DNA from 2 places in the Mesorhizobium sp. CNPSo 4661 genome. Region 2 is predicted to be linked to the other one. Evidence: predicted binding sites of a transcription regulator. Region 2 holds the regulator's gene; the other holds the start of a gene.
What was found. The regulator LexA, encoded in region 2, represses DNA repair genes until DNA is damaged. The targets are predictions, from matches to a motif close to TGTTCNNNNTGTGTTCNG.
Positions count from the first base shown of each region.

Region 1: AC0YKC_RS19100 (ATP-dependent helicase) is a predicted target of LexA. The motif match lies at 2,891-2,908, and genes of this name have one in related genera.

Region 1 covers NZ_JBWGIO010000012.1:65,096-72,633, forward strand. The annotation lists gene AC0YKC_RS19075 (DMT family transporter) at 1-165, opposite strand, end outside; gene AC0YKC_RS19080 (hypothetical protein) at 165-998, opposite strand; gene AC0YKC_RS19085 (LysR substrate-binding domain-containing protein) at 1,111-2,079, shown strand; gene AC0YKC_RS19090 (hypothetical protein) at 2,340-2,513, opposite strand; gene AC0YKC_RS19095 (hypothetical protein) at 2,648-2,815, shown strand; gene AC0YKC_RS19100 (ATP-dependent helicase) at 2,923-5,004, shown strand; gene AC0YKC_RS19105 (DUF982 domain-containing protein) at 5,146-5,448, shown strand; gene AC0YKC_RS19110 (sterol desaturase family protein) at 5,509-6,324, opposite strand; gene AC0YKC_RS19115 (hypothetical protein) at 6,506-6,925, shown strand; gene AC0YKC_RS19120 (GGDEF domain-containing protein) at 7,106-7,538, opposite strand, start outside.
Region 2 covers NZ_JBWGIO010000023.1:27,133-34,670, forward strand. The annotation lists gene AC0YKC_RS28520 (molybdopterin molybdotransferase MoeA) at 1-1,062, shown strand, start outside; gene AC0YKC_RS28525 (alpha/beta hydrolase) at 1,183-2,013, opposite strand; gene AC0YKC_RS28530 (benzoate-CoA ligase family protein) at 2,262-3,887, shown strand; gene kynU (kynureninase) at 3,903-5,150, opposite strand; gene lexA (transcriptional repressor LexA) at 5,607-6,341, shown strand; partial or broken gene AC0YKC_RS28545 (ComEC/Rec2 family competence protein) at 6,382-7,538, opposite strand, start outside.

The DNA of each region.
Region 1 (7,538 bases), on a different contig from region 2:
TGTCTTGCCGACCAGGGCGTTGGTAGCCCACAGCGCCACGGCGCCGAGGGCGAAGGCAAGCGCCGCCCCGAGGGCGGCGCCGGAACGGCCTTGGCTTTCCGGCACGACGGGGCCGAGGCGCAGCGACACTGAAGGCGGCTGACGCTCGACCGGTTCGTGGCTCATTACCACGACTCCCTCGCCCCGCCGGTAACCGTTTCCGCCGTCGGCTGCGGCACGGGATGCTCCTCGGCATAGCGGCGGTAGGCGGGCAACTGGTTCGTCCAGACATCCTCGGCCAGCTCGTTCACCCAGGCACGGTCATGGTCGTTGTCGGCGGCAAGGTAGAACATGCGGTTGTCGTCGACATAGGGCTTGGTCGCCGAGCGCTGGTTGAGCACCAGCGTAACGCGCTCGCCGAGCTGGATCGGCGCGGTGCGATGGAGCACGCCGAGGAACTGGCCGAGCGTGGCGTAGTTCATCTTGTGGTCGATGCGCATGATCTTGTTGCGCGGCAGGTCGCGGCCGGATTCCAGGATCGAGCGGCCGGTCTCGGAATCGTCGCAATAGATTTCAAGGTGACCGCCGATGAGCGGGTCGCTGATCGACAGCGGAATGAGCTCCGTCACCGGAACGCCATCGCAATGCCATTCGACCGCGCCGTCTTTGGGATTCATGAAGGTGACGGTCGAGCCGACGATCGACAGCGGATACGGCTCGAGCTTGGTGCCCATCATGTCGGACAGCCTTTCCAGACGCAGCTTGTCGTGCAAAAGCTCCTTGATCTCCGGAATGTAGCGGTCGGCGCCGGTGATGAAGGTGAGGTCGAGGTGCTTGTGCACGGCATGGCTGGCCTTCAGCTTCAGGGCGGCTTCCTCGATGGCGGCAAGCAGAGCGGGGTCGTAACCGTGACGATACTGGGCGACGCCGAAACCCGACACTTTCCAGGAGGTCTCATGACCAATGATCGCCTCGCGGCTCATTGCGCAACGCAGTTCGGGAATTGTATGGGCGTTCATTCTACTTTCTCCAAGGTGGGGGCAACACTTGGTTAGCAGTCATTTAAACGCCTACCCCTGTAAATTTAGGAATGCTGATGGTAGCGTAAGCGCAGCTTAAGGTCGAAAGCCCGTGCGTCTGCTCAGTCAGGTCAACCTCAACTCGCTGAAAATCGTGGAGAGCGCCGCGAGGCACAGGAATTTCACGCGCGCCGGTGAAGAGCAATTCATCACCGCTTCCGCCGTCAGCCAGCGCGTGAAGAGCCTGGAGGATCAGTTGCGCTTCAAGATATTCGAGCGCGGCGGCAATGCAGTGTCGCTGACGCCGGAGGGCGAGACCTATGTGGCGCGCGTGCGCGAGGCGCTGGAGCGGATCGTGGCGGCCAGCATGGAGGCCACCGGCCAGTCGCAGGCGCATGTGCTTCGGATCTGCGTGCTGCCGACTTTCGCGGCACGCTGGCTGTTTCCGCGGATGTCTTCCTTCCAGCGCCAGTATCCGGACATCGAGATGCGGGTGTCGACTTCCTATGCCACGCATGAATTCTCGACCTCGGAATACGATCTCGAGATCCGCTATGGCGATGGCAATTTCCCCGGCCTCACCGCCGAACTCCTGTTCAGGGAGGATTTGACGCCGGTGTGCAGCCGCAAATTGTTTCACGACGTGCTGGGCGACAAACCGCTGTCGAAGGTGACGCCGGAGGATCTGCGCTATTTCACGCTGCTTCACTCCGACACGTGCACGCAGAACTGGCAGTCTTGGCTGGGCTTTGCCGGCGCGAGCTTCGTGCTTGGCGAAACCAGGAGCGTCTATTTCGATTCCTGCATGATGTCCTACGAGGCGGCCAATGCGGGCATGGGCTTTGCCGTCGCGAACCGTGCCTACATGGCAAGCGACATCCGTGCCGAACGGCTGGTGGCGCCCTTCGCCGTCCACCACCCCAACACGGCCGGCTGGTATTTCGTCAGCCCCATCAAGGCGCTCGGCGCCCGCAAGGTGGAGCTGTTCAAGCAGTGGATCATGGCCGAGGCGGCGCTGACGCAGCGCCAGTTGGACCTGGAGATCGCCAACGCCCCGGTGCGGCGCTCGGCCATGGCGTGAGGGGTTACTCCTCCATCAACGCTGAACCGACGGACACCCACCGCAGCGGGGCTTTGCAGAATTTCAGGATTTTCCGGTGATTTCCCCGCAGTTGCGTAGCCGGCCAGCGCGATCGCACCATGACGCAAGGGCGAGACTCAGCTATCTTCTATTGTGCGGCGGGCCTGACTTTCCCGCTTGGCCGGCGCTATCGAGCTTCCTCCCAAGCAGCGCCGGCCTTCTTCGTTCAGCCCACGACAATCCACCAGACCTGTAAGTCGCTATTGCTGCTGCGGCGTGCCCGGCTGGTCGCCGCCGGAGGTCGATTTCGGCACCGGATTCTTGTCGACCTGCGGGTTCTGATCGGCGGGCGCCTTGGTGGGCGGTACGCTGTTGTCGCAGGCAGCGACCGCGAGCCCTGCCGCAAGAGCCAGCAGCGCAGGAAGCTTCATCATAACGACCTCCTCTCGTTCGCTCCTTGATTTCAAGATCTCAAAGGCAACGAAGCGGCTACAGTTTGGTTGCGTGGGGTGGGGAACCAACCGGCGTGAGTTCGGTTGAACCCACCGAACCGTACGAGGAGACGATCATGATACGCCTGCTGCTTACAGGTCTGTTCGCCTACACCGCCTATCGTGTCGCCGTGAGGATTATCGACGAGGTGCCCGGCGATGTGGCGCCGCTGGACATGCCGGGCGACGAGAGACGCAATTTGCGGCCCCAGTCGGCGGCGATGGGAGTGGAGCCGAGGCGGTAGTTTTAGCCGTGGGGAGGTCAGCTATCTCGCCGGCTTTCACCGATCACGCGCACTAGGGGCAAGATCAGCTGTATTGCGAACAAAGCGGAAACGATGCTTGATGGGCGATGAACATCGCCGCTCGTGATTCGTCCTTCGAAACGCCCGCCTATCTTGCCCGGCTGAACGACGAGCAGCGGCTGGCGGTGTTGCATGGCGACGGCAAGGTGACCACGCCGCTGCTGGTGATCGCCGGCGCAGGCTCCGGCAAGACCAACACGCTGGCGCATCGCGTCGCCCATCTCGTCGTCAAGGGCGCCGATCCGCGCCGCATCCTGCTGATGACCTTCTCACGCCGTGCCGCTGCCGAGATGGCCAGGCGCGTCGAGCGCATCGCCGGCGAGGTTCTGGGGCGCGACGCCGCAATCATCGCCGACGCGCTCGCCTGGGCCGGCACGTTCCACGGTATCGGCGCGCGACTCTTACGCGACTATGCAGAGCAGATCGGCCTCGATCCGGTCTTCACCATCCATGACCGCGAGGATTCCGCCGACCTGATAAACCTTGCCCGGCACGAGCTGGGCTTTTCCAAGACCGAAAGCCGCTTTCCCACGAAAGGCACATGCCTGCAGATCTATTCGCGGGCAGTGAATGCGCAGGCGCCGCTCGGCGAAGTGCTGGGCGCAGCCTTCCCATGGTGCGCGGCATGGGCGGACCAGCTGAAGGAGCTGTTCGCAGCCTATGTCGAGGCCAAGCAGGCGCAGAACGTGCTCGATTACGACGACCTCCTGCTCTACTGGGCGCAGATGGCGTCGGAACCGGAGATCGCCTCCCACCTCGGCAGCCGTTTCGACCACGTGCTGGTCGACGAATACCAGGACACCAACCGGCTGCAGGCCTCGATCCTTTTGGCGCTGAAGCCCGACGGCGCCGGCTTGACCGTCGTGGGCGACGACGCGCAGTCGATCTATTCCTTCCGCGCGGCGGAAGTGCGCAACATCCTCGATTTCCCGAAGCAGTTCGCGCAGGGCGCGGAGATCGTCATGCTGGAGCGCAATTACCGCTCGACCGAGACGATCCTGGCCGCCGCCAACAAGGTCATCGGCGAGGCCAGCGAGCGCTTCACCAAGAACCTGTGGACCGAGCGCCGGTCATCACACAAGCCGCAGCTCGTGAGTGTGCGCGACGAGGCCGAGCAGGCCAACTATGTCTGCCAGGCAATCCTGGCTGAGCGCGAGGCCGGCACGGCGCTGAAGGCGCAGGCGGTGCTGTTCCGCACCTCAAGCCACAGCGGACCGCTGGAGGTCGAGCTGACGCGCCGCAACATCCCCTTCGTCAAGTTCGGCGGCTTGAAATTCCTCGACGCCGCGCATGTGAAGGACATGCTGGCGATGCTGCGCTTCGCCGAGAACCCGCGCGACCGCGTCGCCGGTTTTCGCGTCCTGCAGCTCATGCCGGGGATCGGCCCATCCGCCGCCTCGCAGATCGTGGACGCGATGGCGACGTCGCTGGACGAGACGCTGGGCCTTGCTCGCTTCCGCCCGCCGCAACGCACCGCGGAAGCCTGGCCGGTGTTCCTCGACATCTATAGCGGGCTGCGCGCCGGCGCCAAATGGCCGGCCGACCTCGAGCGGATCAGGCTCTGGTACGAGCCGCATATGGAACGCATCCATGAGGACGCGATCACGCGCCGCGCCGACCTCATACAGCTCGAACAGATCGCGTCGACCTATCCGTCGCGCGAGCGCTTCCTGACCGAGCTGACGCTCGATCCGCCCGACGCCACCAGCGATCAGGCCGGCCCGCCGCATCGCGACGAGGATTACCTCATCCTGTCGACCATCCATTCGGCCAAGGGCCAGGAGTGGAAGAACGTCTTCGTGCTCAACACCGTCGACGGTTGCATCCCGGCCGATCTCGGCGTCGGCACCAAGGAGGATATCGAGGAGGAGCGACGCCTGCTCTACGTGGCGATGACCAGGGCCAAGGACAGCCTGCATCTCGTCGTGCCGCAGCGTTTTTATCCGCACAACCAGCCGGCGCGCGGCGACCGCCATGTCTATGCCTCGCGCACCCGCTTCATCCCGGCCTCGATGCTTTCGGCCTTCGAGCAGTCGTCCTGGGCGAGCACCGCGCTCAAGGACGACCCGCGCCAGAAGCCGGGCGTCAAGGTCGATCTCGGCGCCCGCATGCGCGGGATGTGGAAATAGCCGCCTGCCCGGCGGATCAAGTCCAATACGGAAAAATCGGCACGCGCGGAACCTGTCGCCGCAAGCCGCGTTGTGGGGCGTCCCTCCCCTAGACCGGAGGCGGCAGCTCCGCCGCTTCCACTGCCAATAGACGAGGTCCGAATGTACGACAGGACGTTCTTCACACCGGTCGCACTGAGCGTCGGCGCCGGCCACAAGCGCATGATCGCCTCGCTGTTCGACATGCATGACTTCCTGATCGAGTTTCCGCCGTCGCGCCGCCGCCTCAGCTACGGCGCCGCGGTGAAGGCCTGCGAGGCCGCGCGCGATGGGGAAATCTCGGTCGAGGCCGCGCGCGATGCGCTGATCACCTTCGCGGTGACGGCCGGCGTGCTTTGGCCCTCGGAGCTGCCGGTCGTCTCGGTCAAGCCGGTGGCGCGCGGATATGGCGGCTTCGCCGCCTGAATTTTACGGCAAAGGACGACCCTCCCGGAAAGGCCCGCCCTGGCGGGCTTTTCCGTGCCGTCAGTCCGGCTTGGCGGCGGCGGGCGCGGCCTCGACGATCGGCGCGGCCGGTTCGGTCGTGGCGACGAAGGGATAGACGAGCTGCTGGTGGTAGAGTTGCGGCACCGGCTCGTCGACACCGTATTTTTCCGGCATTCGTTGCGGCATGAACAAGGTGCCCCCGATCAGGTCGAGAACGGGCAACTGTCCGGCGAAATTCTTGTCATGGGCCTGGCGTTCGTTGGCATGGTGCCAGTGATGGAACTGCGGTGAGGCAATCAGCCATTTCAGCGGCCCGAACTTGATGCGGGTGTTGGAATGGATGAACACCGACTGCCAGTGATAGATCAGCACGTAGATGAGAACCGCTTCGCCGGAAAAACCCAGCGTGAACAGCGGCAGGAACGAAGCCGACTTGGTCAGGATCTGGTCCACCGGGTGCACGCGGTGCGCGGCCAGCCAGTCCATCTCCTCGATCGAGTGGTGGATGGCGTGAAATCGCCACAGGAACGGCACCGCATGGAAAGCGCGATGGGCAAGGTAGAAGCCGATATCGGCGATGAGCAGAGCCTCGATCGCCTGCAGCCATAAAGGCTGCGACTGGATGGCGGCGGTGAGCGCTTCGGGAACGAAACGCTCCGCCAGGAGCATCTCCGCGCCGACCACCAGCAACATGCCGAGCTTGATGACGATGCCGTTGAAGAGCAGGTAGACAACGTCGTTCAGCCAATGCCGGCGCGTCGCCGATTGCTCGGCATGCAGCGGCAGGAGCTGCTCGAGCGGGATGAAGATGAGGGCGATGACGAGCACCGCCTTGAAGTCGATAAGATCGAACACGGTCGCTCGCGGATCGGCTGAGGTCAGCCACCGACACTAGCCGTCAAAGGATGAACGGACCGTTGACGGCAGGCATGCGCGGCGCCGCGACATCCCGTGAAACTTTTCGACCGCTGCGTGAAACACCGCACGGACCGTTCGCGTTCCCCATGTCAGTGCGGACGCGCGGCAAGGAGGCTGGATGTTTCTCGATCGCGAGCGTTTCAAGCCGGCAGCCGAAATGCGGCTCAGCCGGGACAGATCGCCGATCCGCGTGACGATAACCGACCCCAAGGTGTGCGAACTCGGCGAGGCCGTCTATGCCTGGATCACCACAGGGGGCAAGCCGGTCAGGATCGGCACCTGCGGTGCCTCGGCGGGCAAGCGCCTGCTTTCCTATCCCGGCTATATCAACCGCAGCCTGGCCGGTCGTGGTGGCGCGACGCCCAAATGGGAAGCGCTGAAGTGGCTGAACGTGCTCACCGAACACGGCATGCTGACCGCGGTGGTGCATCGGCCGGAACCGACCCCGACCGCGGCGGGCCTGATCAGGCCCTATCTCGATGTCGAGCGCCAGTTGATCCGCCAGCACAGGCCGCTGCTCAACCGCAGCCACCGTTGACCCTGGCTTCCAAGGCCGGGAGGACGGCTACGGCGAAGTCGCCGAGCCTAAGCGGATCACACCTTTCCTGGAATTGATTAATGCATGTCGCGCAAAAGTGACCTCGGTTTTGCGGCAACGACATGCATCAAAAAAATGACCTAAAGCGCGTCGCCTGAATCCGTTTCAGGGCGACGCGCTTTAGTGGACCGTGCCAGCGGCGTCGCCCGCCGGTCCGCCGCGCGGGCTCTCGAAGCTCACCTGGTCGCGGCCATTCGACTTGGCCCTGTAGAGATGGCGGTCGGCGACCTGGAACATGTCATGGTAGGTGGTCGGGCCGCTGAAGGCGGTGCCGCCGATGCTCACGGAAAGCGGCCAGGGCCGCCCGCCGGGTGCAAACTCGGCCTCGCGGATGCGGCGCCTGATGGATTCGGCGACCAGAAAGGAGCGCGCGGCGTCGGCGCCGGGCAGGAAGACCGCGAATTCCTCGCCGCCGATGCGTCCGACAATGTCGGCGCCGTGCAGTTGCCCCTTGATCGTCGCGGCGATCAACCTGAGCGCCTGGTCGCCGCAATCGTGACCGAGGCGGTCATTGATCGACTTGAAGTGATCGGCATCGACGATCAGCAGCGCG
Region 2 (7,538 bases):
AATGCCTCCGCTATGGACGGCTACGCCGTTCGTTTCGCCGATGTCGCTTCGGCGCCGGCTGAGCTCGAGGTCATGGGCATGGCGCCTGCCGGACGCGGCTTCTCCGGAACCGTCGGAAAAGGCCAGGCCGTGCGCATCTTTACCGGCGCGCCGCTGCCTGAAGGTGCCGACACCATTGTCATCCAGGAAAACGTCCGCGATCTCGGCAACCGCCGGATCGAGGTGATGGAGCCGACCGCGGAAGGACGCAATGTCCGTCGCCGCGGGCTCGACTTCGGCCAGGGCGACGTGCTGCTCGAAAAGGGCCGCGTGCTCGATGCCGCGGCCCTTTCGCTGGCGGCCTCGGCCAACCACCCGGCCTTGAGCGTCGTGCGCCGGCCGCTGGTTGCGATCATCGCCACCGGCGACGAACTGTTGCCGCCGGGCAGCACGCTTGGCCCCGACCAGATCATTTCGTCGAATGCCTACGGCGTTGCCGCCGCCGCCCAGTCGGTCGAGGCGCGCGCGCTCGACCTCGGCATCGCCGCCGACCGGAAAGAGGCGATCGCCGCGCTGGTCAGGAAAGCAGTCGAGGCAAAAGCTGATGTCATCGTCACGCTCGGCGGGGCTTCCGTCGGCGACCACGACCTGATCCATGATGTGCTGACCGGCGAAGGCATGAAGCTCGACTTCTGGAAGGTCGCCATGCGCCCCGGCAAGCCGCTGATGTTTGGCCGGCTTGGCAATGTCCGTTGCATCGGCTTGCCTGGCAATCCGGTGGCAAGCATCGTCTGCTCGCAACTTTTCCTGAAGCCGCTGCTTGCCAGGCTCGGCGGCCGCGATCACCGGCAGGACGTGCGAACGGCCAGGCTGGGCGCCGCGATGCAGGCCAACGATCTCAGGCAGGACTACGTGCGCGCCGTCGTGCGCGAGGACGCCGGCACCCTGGTCGCGACTCCTTTCGGCATCCAGGACTCCTCGATGCTCAGGATGCTCGCCGATGCCAACGGCCTGATCGTGCGCCAGCCCTTCGCGCCTGCCGCGGAAGCCGGCGCCGAATGCAGCGTGCTGATGCTGCGCTAATACGTCGACGCAGTCGATCGTTGATACGTCAGCGAAGCCGATCGTTCACACGTCGACGCAGTCGATCGTTCACACGTCGGCGAAGCGATCGTTGATCCATCGACGCAGTGGATCGTAGTTCTACTCGTCGACCAGCGTACGGGTCAGGGGATGATCCGGATCGGCGAGCCCATCCACAACATCGAAATGATGCCGGTCCGGCTCGACCACTGAACGGGTTGCAGCGCCGAGCCCGGTCCAGATGTTGGCGAGCAACGCGCTCTGTCGCAGGAATTCGGAGCGCTCGCCGCCGCCGACCCAACAGGTGATGCGGGTTCCTTGCATGGGCCGAAGCAATGCGGGGCTTTCGCTCAATGCTTCCCGCTCGTCGATGTTCAAGGTCTCGTTCAGCGCGGTGAACATCAGCGGCCGAAGGTCGTGCAGACCTGAAATCGAAACGACCTGGCGTATGCGTCGCGCCACATCGGATGACAGCGGCGAGGCCGCGGTCACCATGCGGCTGGCGAGATGTCCGCCGGCCGAGTGCCCGGTCAGCATCAGCGGACCATCGATCATCGCTGCCGCCCTCTCGATCGCGGCCGCAACCTCGTTGACGATGCCACTGATCCCGGTCCGCGGGCAAAGCGTGTAGGAGGGCATGGCGACGGCAAAACCGCGGCCGACAGCACCTCCAGCCAGATGCGACCAGGAGGTCTTGTGCGACTCCATCCAGTAGCCGCCGTGGATGAACGCGACGAGCCCCTTTGGCGCGGTGGTCGGGAGAAACAGATCGAACCGGTTGCGCGGCGCTTCGCCATACATGATGTCGAGCCGCGCCCTGCCTTCTGCCACCAGCTTGTCGCGGAATTGCTGAGCCGGGCCATCCCAGGCCGCCGGCCAGCGGTCGCCACCCGCGATGTTCGCGCCATTGGCATAGGCATTGTTCCAATCCGCGATGCGATGTTCGACCAACCGTGCCTCCCAAGACGCGCAGCTTCATCCAGCAATGGCCGGCTGCAGGGATCACGTCAATGCTCCGGAACCAAAACATTTTAGGCTTGAGACAAATTTGGGCCGGTGCGATCCTGCCTTACGAACGGCCGACGACAGGAGGTCTGCCGAACGCCCAAGCCCGCCCACGCTCGCCCCAAGGCGGTGTCACGAAGGTACGGCCGGGTACGGCAAACCTCCTTGGGCAAAGCAGGGAGGATGACGGCTACATGCTTGGACCTTCAGCGCATACCGACACGTTCACGCGCGATCACCTGCCGCCGCCCGAGCAGTGGCCGGATTTCCTTCTGGATGGGTTCGACTATCCCGAGCGTCTCAACGCCGGCGTCGAACTGACCGACAGGCTGGTCGAGAAAGGTTTCGGCGATCGCACCGCGCTCATCGGCAATGGCCGCCGCCGCACCTATAAGGAATTGTCCGACTGGACGAGCCGCCTGGCGCATGCGCTGGTCGAAAACTATGGCGTGAGGCCGGGCAACCGGGTGCTTATCCGTTCGGCGAACAATCCCGCCATGGTTGCCTGCTGGCTGGCCGCCACCAAGGTCGGCGCCGTCGTCGTCAACACCATGCCGATGCTGCGCGCCGGCGAACTGGCCAAGATCGTCGACAAGGCCGAGATCGGCATCGCGCTTTGCGACACGCGGCTGATGGACGAGATGACGGCCTGCGCCAAGGAGAGCGCCTTCCTCAAGCAGGTCATCGGCTTCGACGGCACCGCCAACCATGACGCGGAGCTCGATCGCGCCGCGCTCGACAAGCCCGTGACCTTCAAGGCGGTCGACACCGGCTGCGACGACGTGGCGTTGCTTGGCTTCACTTCAGGCACGACCGGCGTGCCGAAGGCGACCATGCATTTCCACCGCGACCTGATGATCATCGCCGACGCCTACGCCCGCGAGATCCTCCAGGTGACGCCCGACGACGTCTTTGTCGGTTCCCCTCCATTGGCCTTTACCTTCGGCCTTGGCGGGCTTGCCATTTTCCCGCTCCGCGTCGGCGCGGCGGCGACATTGCTGGAGCAGGCGACGCCGCCCAACATGATCCACATCATCGAGACCTACAGGGCGACCATCTCCTTCACGGCGCCGACGGCCTACAGGGCGATGCTCAAGGCCATGGACGAAGGCGCTGACCTGTCTTCGCTGCGCGTCGCCGTGTCTGCCGGCGAAACGTTGCCCGCTCCCGTCTTCGAAGAGTGGACGCGAAAGACCGGCAAGCCGATTCTGGACGGCATCGGCGCCACCGAGATGCTGCATATCTTCATCTCCAATCGCTTCGACGACATGAAGCCCGCATCGACCGGCAAGCCGGTGGGCGGCTACGAGGCGCGCATCGTCGACGAGGAGATGCGCGAGTTGCCGCATGGCGCGACGGGAAGGCTGGCGGTGCGTGGGCCGACAGGCTGCCGCTACATGGCCGACGATCGCCAGAAGGACTATGTGCGGGATGGCTGGAACCTGACGGGCGACACCTTCGTGCAGGACGAAGACGGCTTCTTCCATTTCGCCGCCCGCTCCGATGACATGATCGTCAGCGCCGGCTACAACATTGCCGGGCCGGAAGTCGAGGCCGCGCTACTGTCGCATCCGGATGTCGCGGAATGCGCCGTCATCGGCGCCGAGGACGCCGAACGCGGCCAGATCGTCGAGGCGCATGTCGTGCTGGCGCCGGGCGCGGCGCCGGATGCCGCGACGGTCAAGCGTCTGCAGGATCACGTCAAGGCAACGATCGCGCCCTACAAATACCCGCGCTCGGTGAAGTTCATCGCCGCCTTGCCCAAGACCCAGACCGGCAAGATCCAGCGCTTCCGCCTGCGCGCCGAAAAGCCCCATTGAGCGAGAAAGCCCGATTCAGGTGACGGCCTCCTTGACCGCGAAGCGCGCTTCCCGCCAGACGCCGGTGCGCAGGATGTCTTCCAGCACTTCGACGGCCTCCCAGACATCCCGATAGCCGACATAGAGCGGTGTGAAGCCGAAGCGGATGGTGTATGGCGCGCGGAAATCGCCGATCACGCCGCGCTCGATCAGGGCGCGCATCACCTGGTAACCGTGCGGATGGGCGAACGACACCTGGCTGCCACGCTCGGCGCCATCGCGCGGGCTTTCCAGTTCGAGGCCGAAGGCGCCGCATCGGGCTTCGACAAGCCGGATGAACAAGTCCGTCAGGGCGATGCTTTTGTCGCGCACGGCATTCATGTCGACCTTGTCCCAGAGGTCCAGCGCTCCCTTCAGCGCCCGCATCGACAGCACCGGCTGCGTTCCGCACAGGAACCGGCGGATGCCCGTGCCCATGGCGTAGCCCTGCTCGAACGCGAAAGGCCGGGCGTGCCCCCACCAGCCGCTGAGCGGCTGGCGAATGTCGCCGTGGTGGCGATTCGCGGCGTAGATGAAGGCGGGCGCGCCCGGGCCGCCATTGAGATACTTATAAGTGCAGCCGACAGCGAAGTCGGCACTCGAACCATCAAGATCCACCGGCAACGCGCCTGCAGTATGGCAGAGGTCCCAAACGATCAGCGCGCCGGCTTCGTGGGCCTTGCGCGTCAAGGCCGCCATGTCGCGCAACCGGCCGGACTTGTAGTTGACGTGGTTGACTAGGATGACCGCGACTTGGCTGTCGATCAGCTCCTCGATCGTCGGGGCGTCGACACCTTCGAGCCGCAGCACCGTGCCGGGGCGCGTGGAGGCCACGCCCTCCGCCATGTAGAGATCGGTCGGAAAACTGTCGCCCTCGGCAACGATCACGGATCGGTCGGGCCGCATCGCCAGCGCCGCATGCAGGACCTTGTAGATGTTGATCGAGGTCGTATCGCAAACGACGGTCTGTCCGGCCGCCGCGCCGATCAGCCGCCCGAGCCGGTCGCCCAGTTCGACCGGCATTTGGAACCAGCCCGCGGTATTCCAGGCGCGGATAAGATCATGCGCCCATTCGCGCGTTGCCGCTTTCTCGATCTCGTCGAAAACCTCGGAGGACGCCGCACCCAGCGAGTTGCCGTCGAGATAGATCACCCCTTCCGGCAGGATGAAGCGATCGCGCAGGGCGCGCAGCGGATCCGCGGCATCCATCGCCTCGACTTCAGCACGGCCAGGAATTCCCCTCATCGCGTTACCGCCTCCATCTCGACCCAGCGCCGCTCGCAAATCGCCAGACGGCCAACGGCGGTTGTCTCACCCCAGTCGGCGTCGGGGCAAGAACCTTTCGTCCTGTGTTAGATGGTCCATAGACCGCGAGAACAGAGAACCGGCAAATCGCCGAAGTTGGCATTTTGGGTTCGTTTCGTTCACGGTGCAGCATGCGCAAAGGGTGGTCCACGCGGTCCGACCCGCGCTTTCGTGATGGCGCTGCCTGCTGTTTCAACTTAGGCAGTGCTGCAAAATCGAGCGGAATCAATGCCACCGCCCTACTGGCGGCGGCTGGCGTCCTCGAATGCAACATTGTTTCGGCAGCCTTAAGAAATTCATTAAACTTTAAACGGTTGCGGAACACAACTGGAACAGATAGTGTTTGTTCTGGGTTTGTTTTTCCGATTCTGGTTTCAGAACCCGTGGGGGCCGCCAATGCTGACGCGCAAACAACATGAACTCCTGATGTTCATCCATGAACGCCTCAAGGAGAGCGGGATCCCTCCATCCTTCGACGAGATGAAGGAGGCGCTGGACCTTGCCTCGAAGTCCGGCATCCACCGGCTGATCACGGCGCTGGAAGAGCGTGGCTTCATTCGCCGGCTGCCGAACCGGGCGCGCGCCCTCGAAGTCTTGCGCCTGCCCGACTCGATCGCGCCTGGCCTGAATGCCGCGAAGAAGTTCTCGCCAAGCGTCATCCAAGGCGGCCAAGGCAATCTCAACCGCCAAGTCAAGCCGGCAGCGCCTTCGCGCACGCCGACACCCAGCAATGACGACGACGCTGTTTCGGCCGTATCCATTCCGGTAATGGGCCGCATTGCCGCCGGCGTGCCGATCGACGCCATCCAGCACCAGACGCACTCGATCTCGGTGCCGCCGGACATGATCATGGGCGGCGAGCACTATGCGCTGGAGGTCAAGGGCGACTCGATGATAGAGGCCGGTATCTTCGACGGCGACACCGTCATCATCCGCAACGCCAATACGGCAAGCCCGGGCGAGATCGTGGTGGCGCTGGTCGACGACGAGGAAGCGACCTTGAAGCGGTTTCGCCGCAAGGGTGCCTCGATCGCGCTCGAGGCCGCCAATCCGGCCTATGAGACCCGGATCTTTGGACCGGATCGGGTCAAGGTTCAGGGCAAGCTCGTCGGACTTATCCGTCGCTACTGAGCAGGACCGCGCGGCGGTCTTCGCCGGAAATGCGTGACATCTATTCTGTCGGCTGCGGCGCGGCCGCCGGCTTTTCCGGTCGTTGATAGGGCGGCAGCCCCCTCGCCTCGCGTGTGTATTTCCGCTGCTCGTGCCAGGGACGATATGGTTCGTCGACCGCGTAGCGAACGGTTGGCCGGGCGGTCGCCGATTGCGGATCGAAGAAGATGGCGGCGCTGCCGTCGCGCGCCAGCTGCCGCTTGGTGACGACAAGCACGCGCGGATCGCGGCATGGGTTGTAGGCCGTTGCATCGTTGATGACGATGAGATCTGCGAACCCGCAGGCCGGTCGGGCGCTGCCGCGGTTCTCGGCAAGCGCGACGATGGCGCCGGAAGGATGCCGGCCGATGCAGAGGTCTCCGGTGCAGTAGAAGGGCGAGCCAAGCGGCAGGTCGACGGGATCGGCGATGTCGAGGGCGTCCTTGGCGAACGTCTCCGGCGGCACGATATCCTCGGCTTTCAGCGCTCGTTTCCAGTTGTCGGTGGTGAACTCGTTGGAGCGCGCGCGGTTGATCGCAAGCTCGCCGCCTCCGATCGGCATCGCCACCAGATGCGCGTCCTCCGAGACAAGCACATCCGGCGTGCGGACATGGGGAATGGCCAGCAGCGCCGCGAGCGCGAAGGGTACCGCGGCACAAGCCTGAGCCACGTGGTCGCCATCGTTGCGATGACAAGCGCGACCGTCGCCAGCAGCACCGACTGGATCGAGATCAGCCCGACGGCGTCGACCGGTGAGCGCTCGGATATCCACGCCGAAATAGCGATCATCGCCATCAGGCCCTTGCCCATGACAAAGAGGAAGGGACCGTCGAAGCCGAAGGGCATGGCCAGCGCGCTCAACACGGCGAACGGCATGACGATCAGCGAGACGATCGGCATGACCGCCAGATTGGCCAGCAGGCTGAGCGGCGACACGCGCTGAAAATGCCAGATCGCAAACAGCAACGTCGCGCTGCCCGCGATGAGCGACGTCACGGCGGCGCCACCCACTCCTATAGCCAGTTTTCGCGATACGAAGCCGAGAAACGAACGCTTTGCCGGCGCGGTCGTTTTGCCGGCGCGATAGTCGGCAAAGCCGGCATAGGCGCCAACGAGAGCCGCGGTGGCGGCGAAGGACATCTGAAAGCTCGGGCCGACCACTTCGTGCGGCGAGACCAG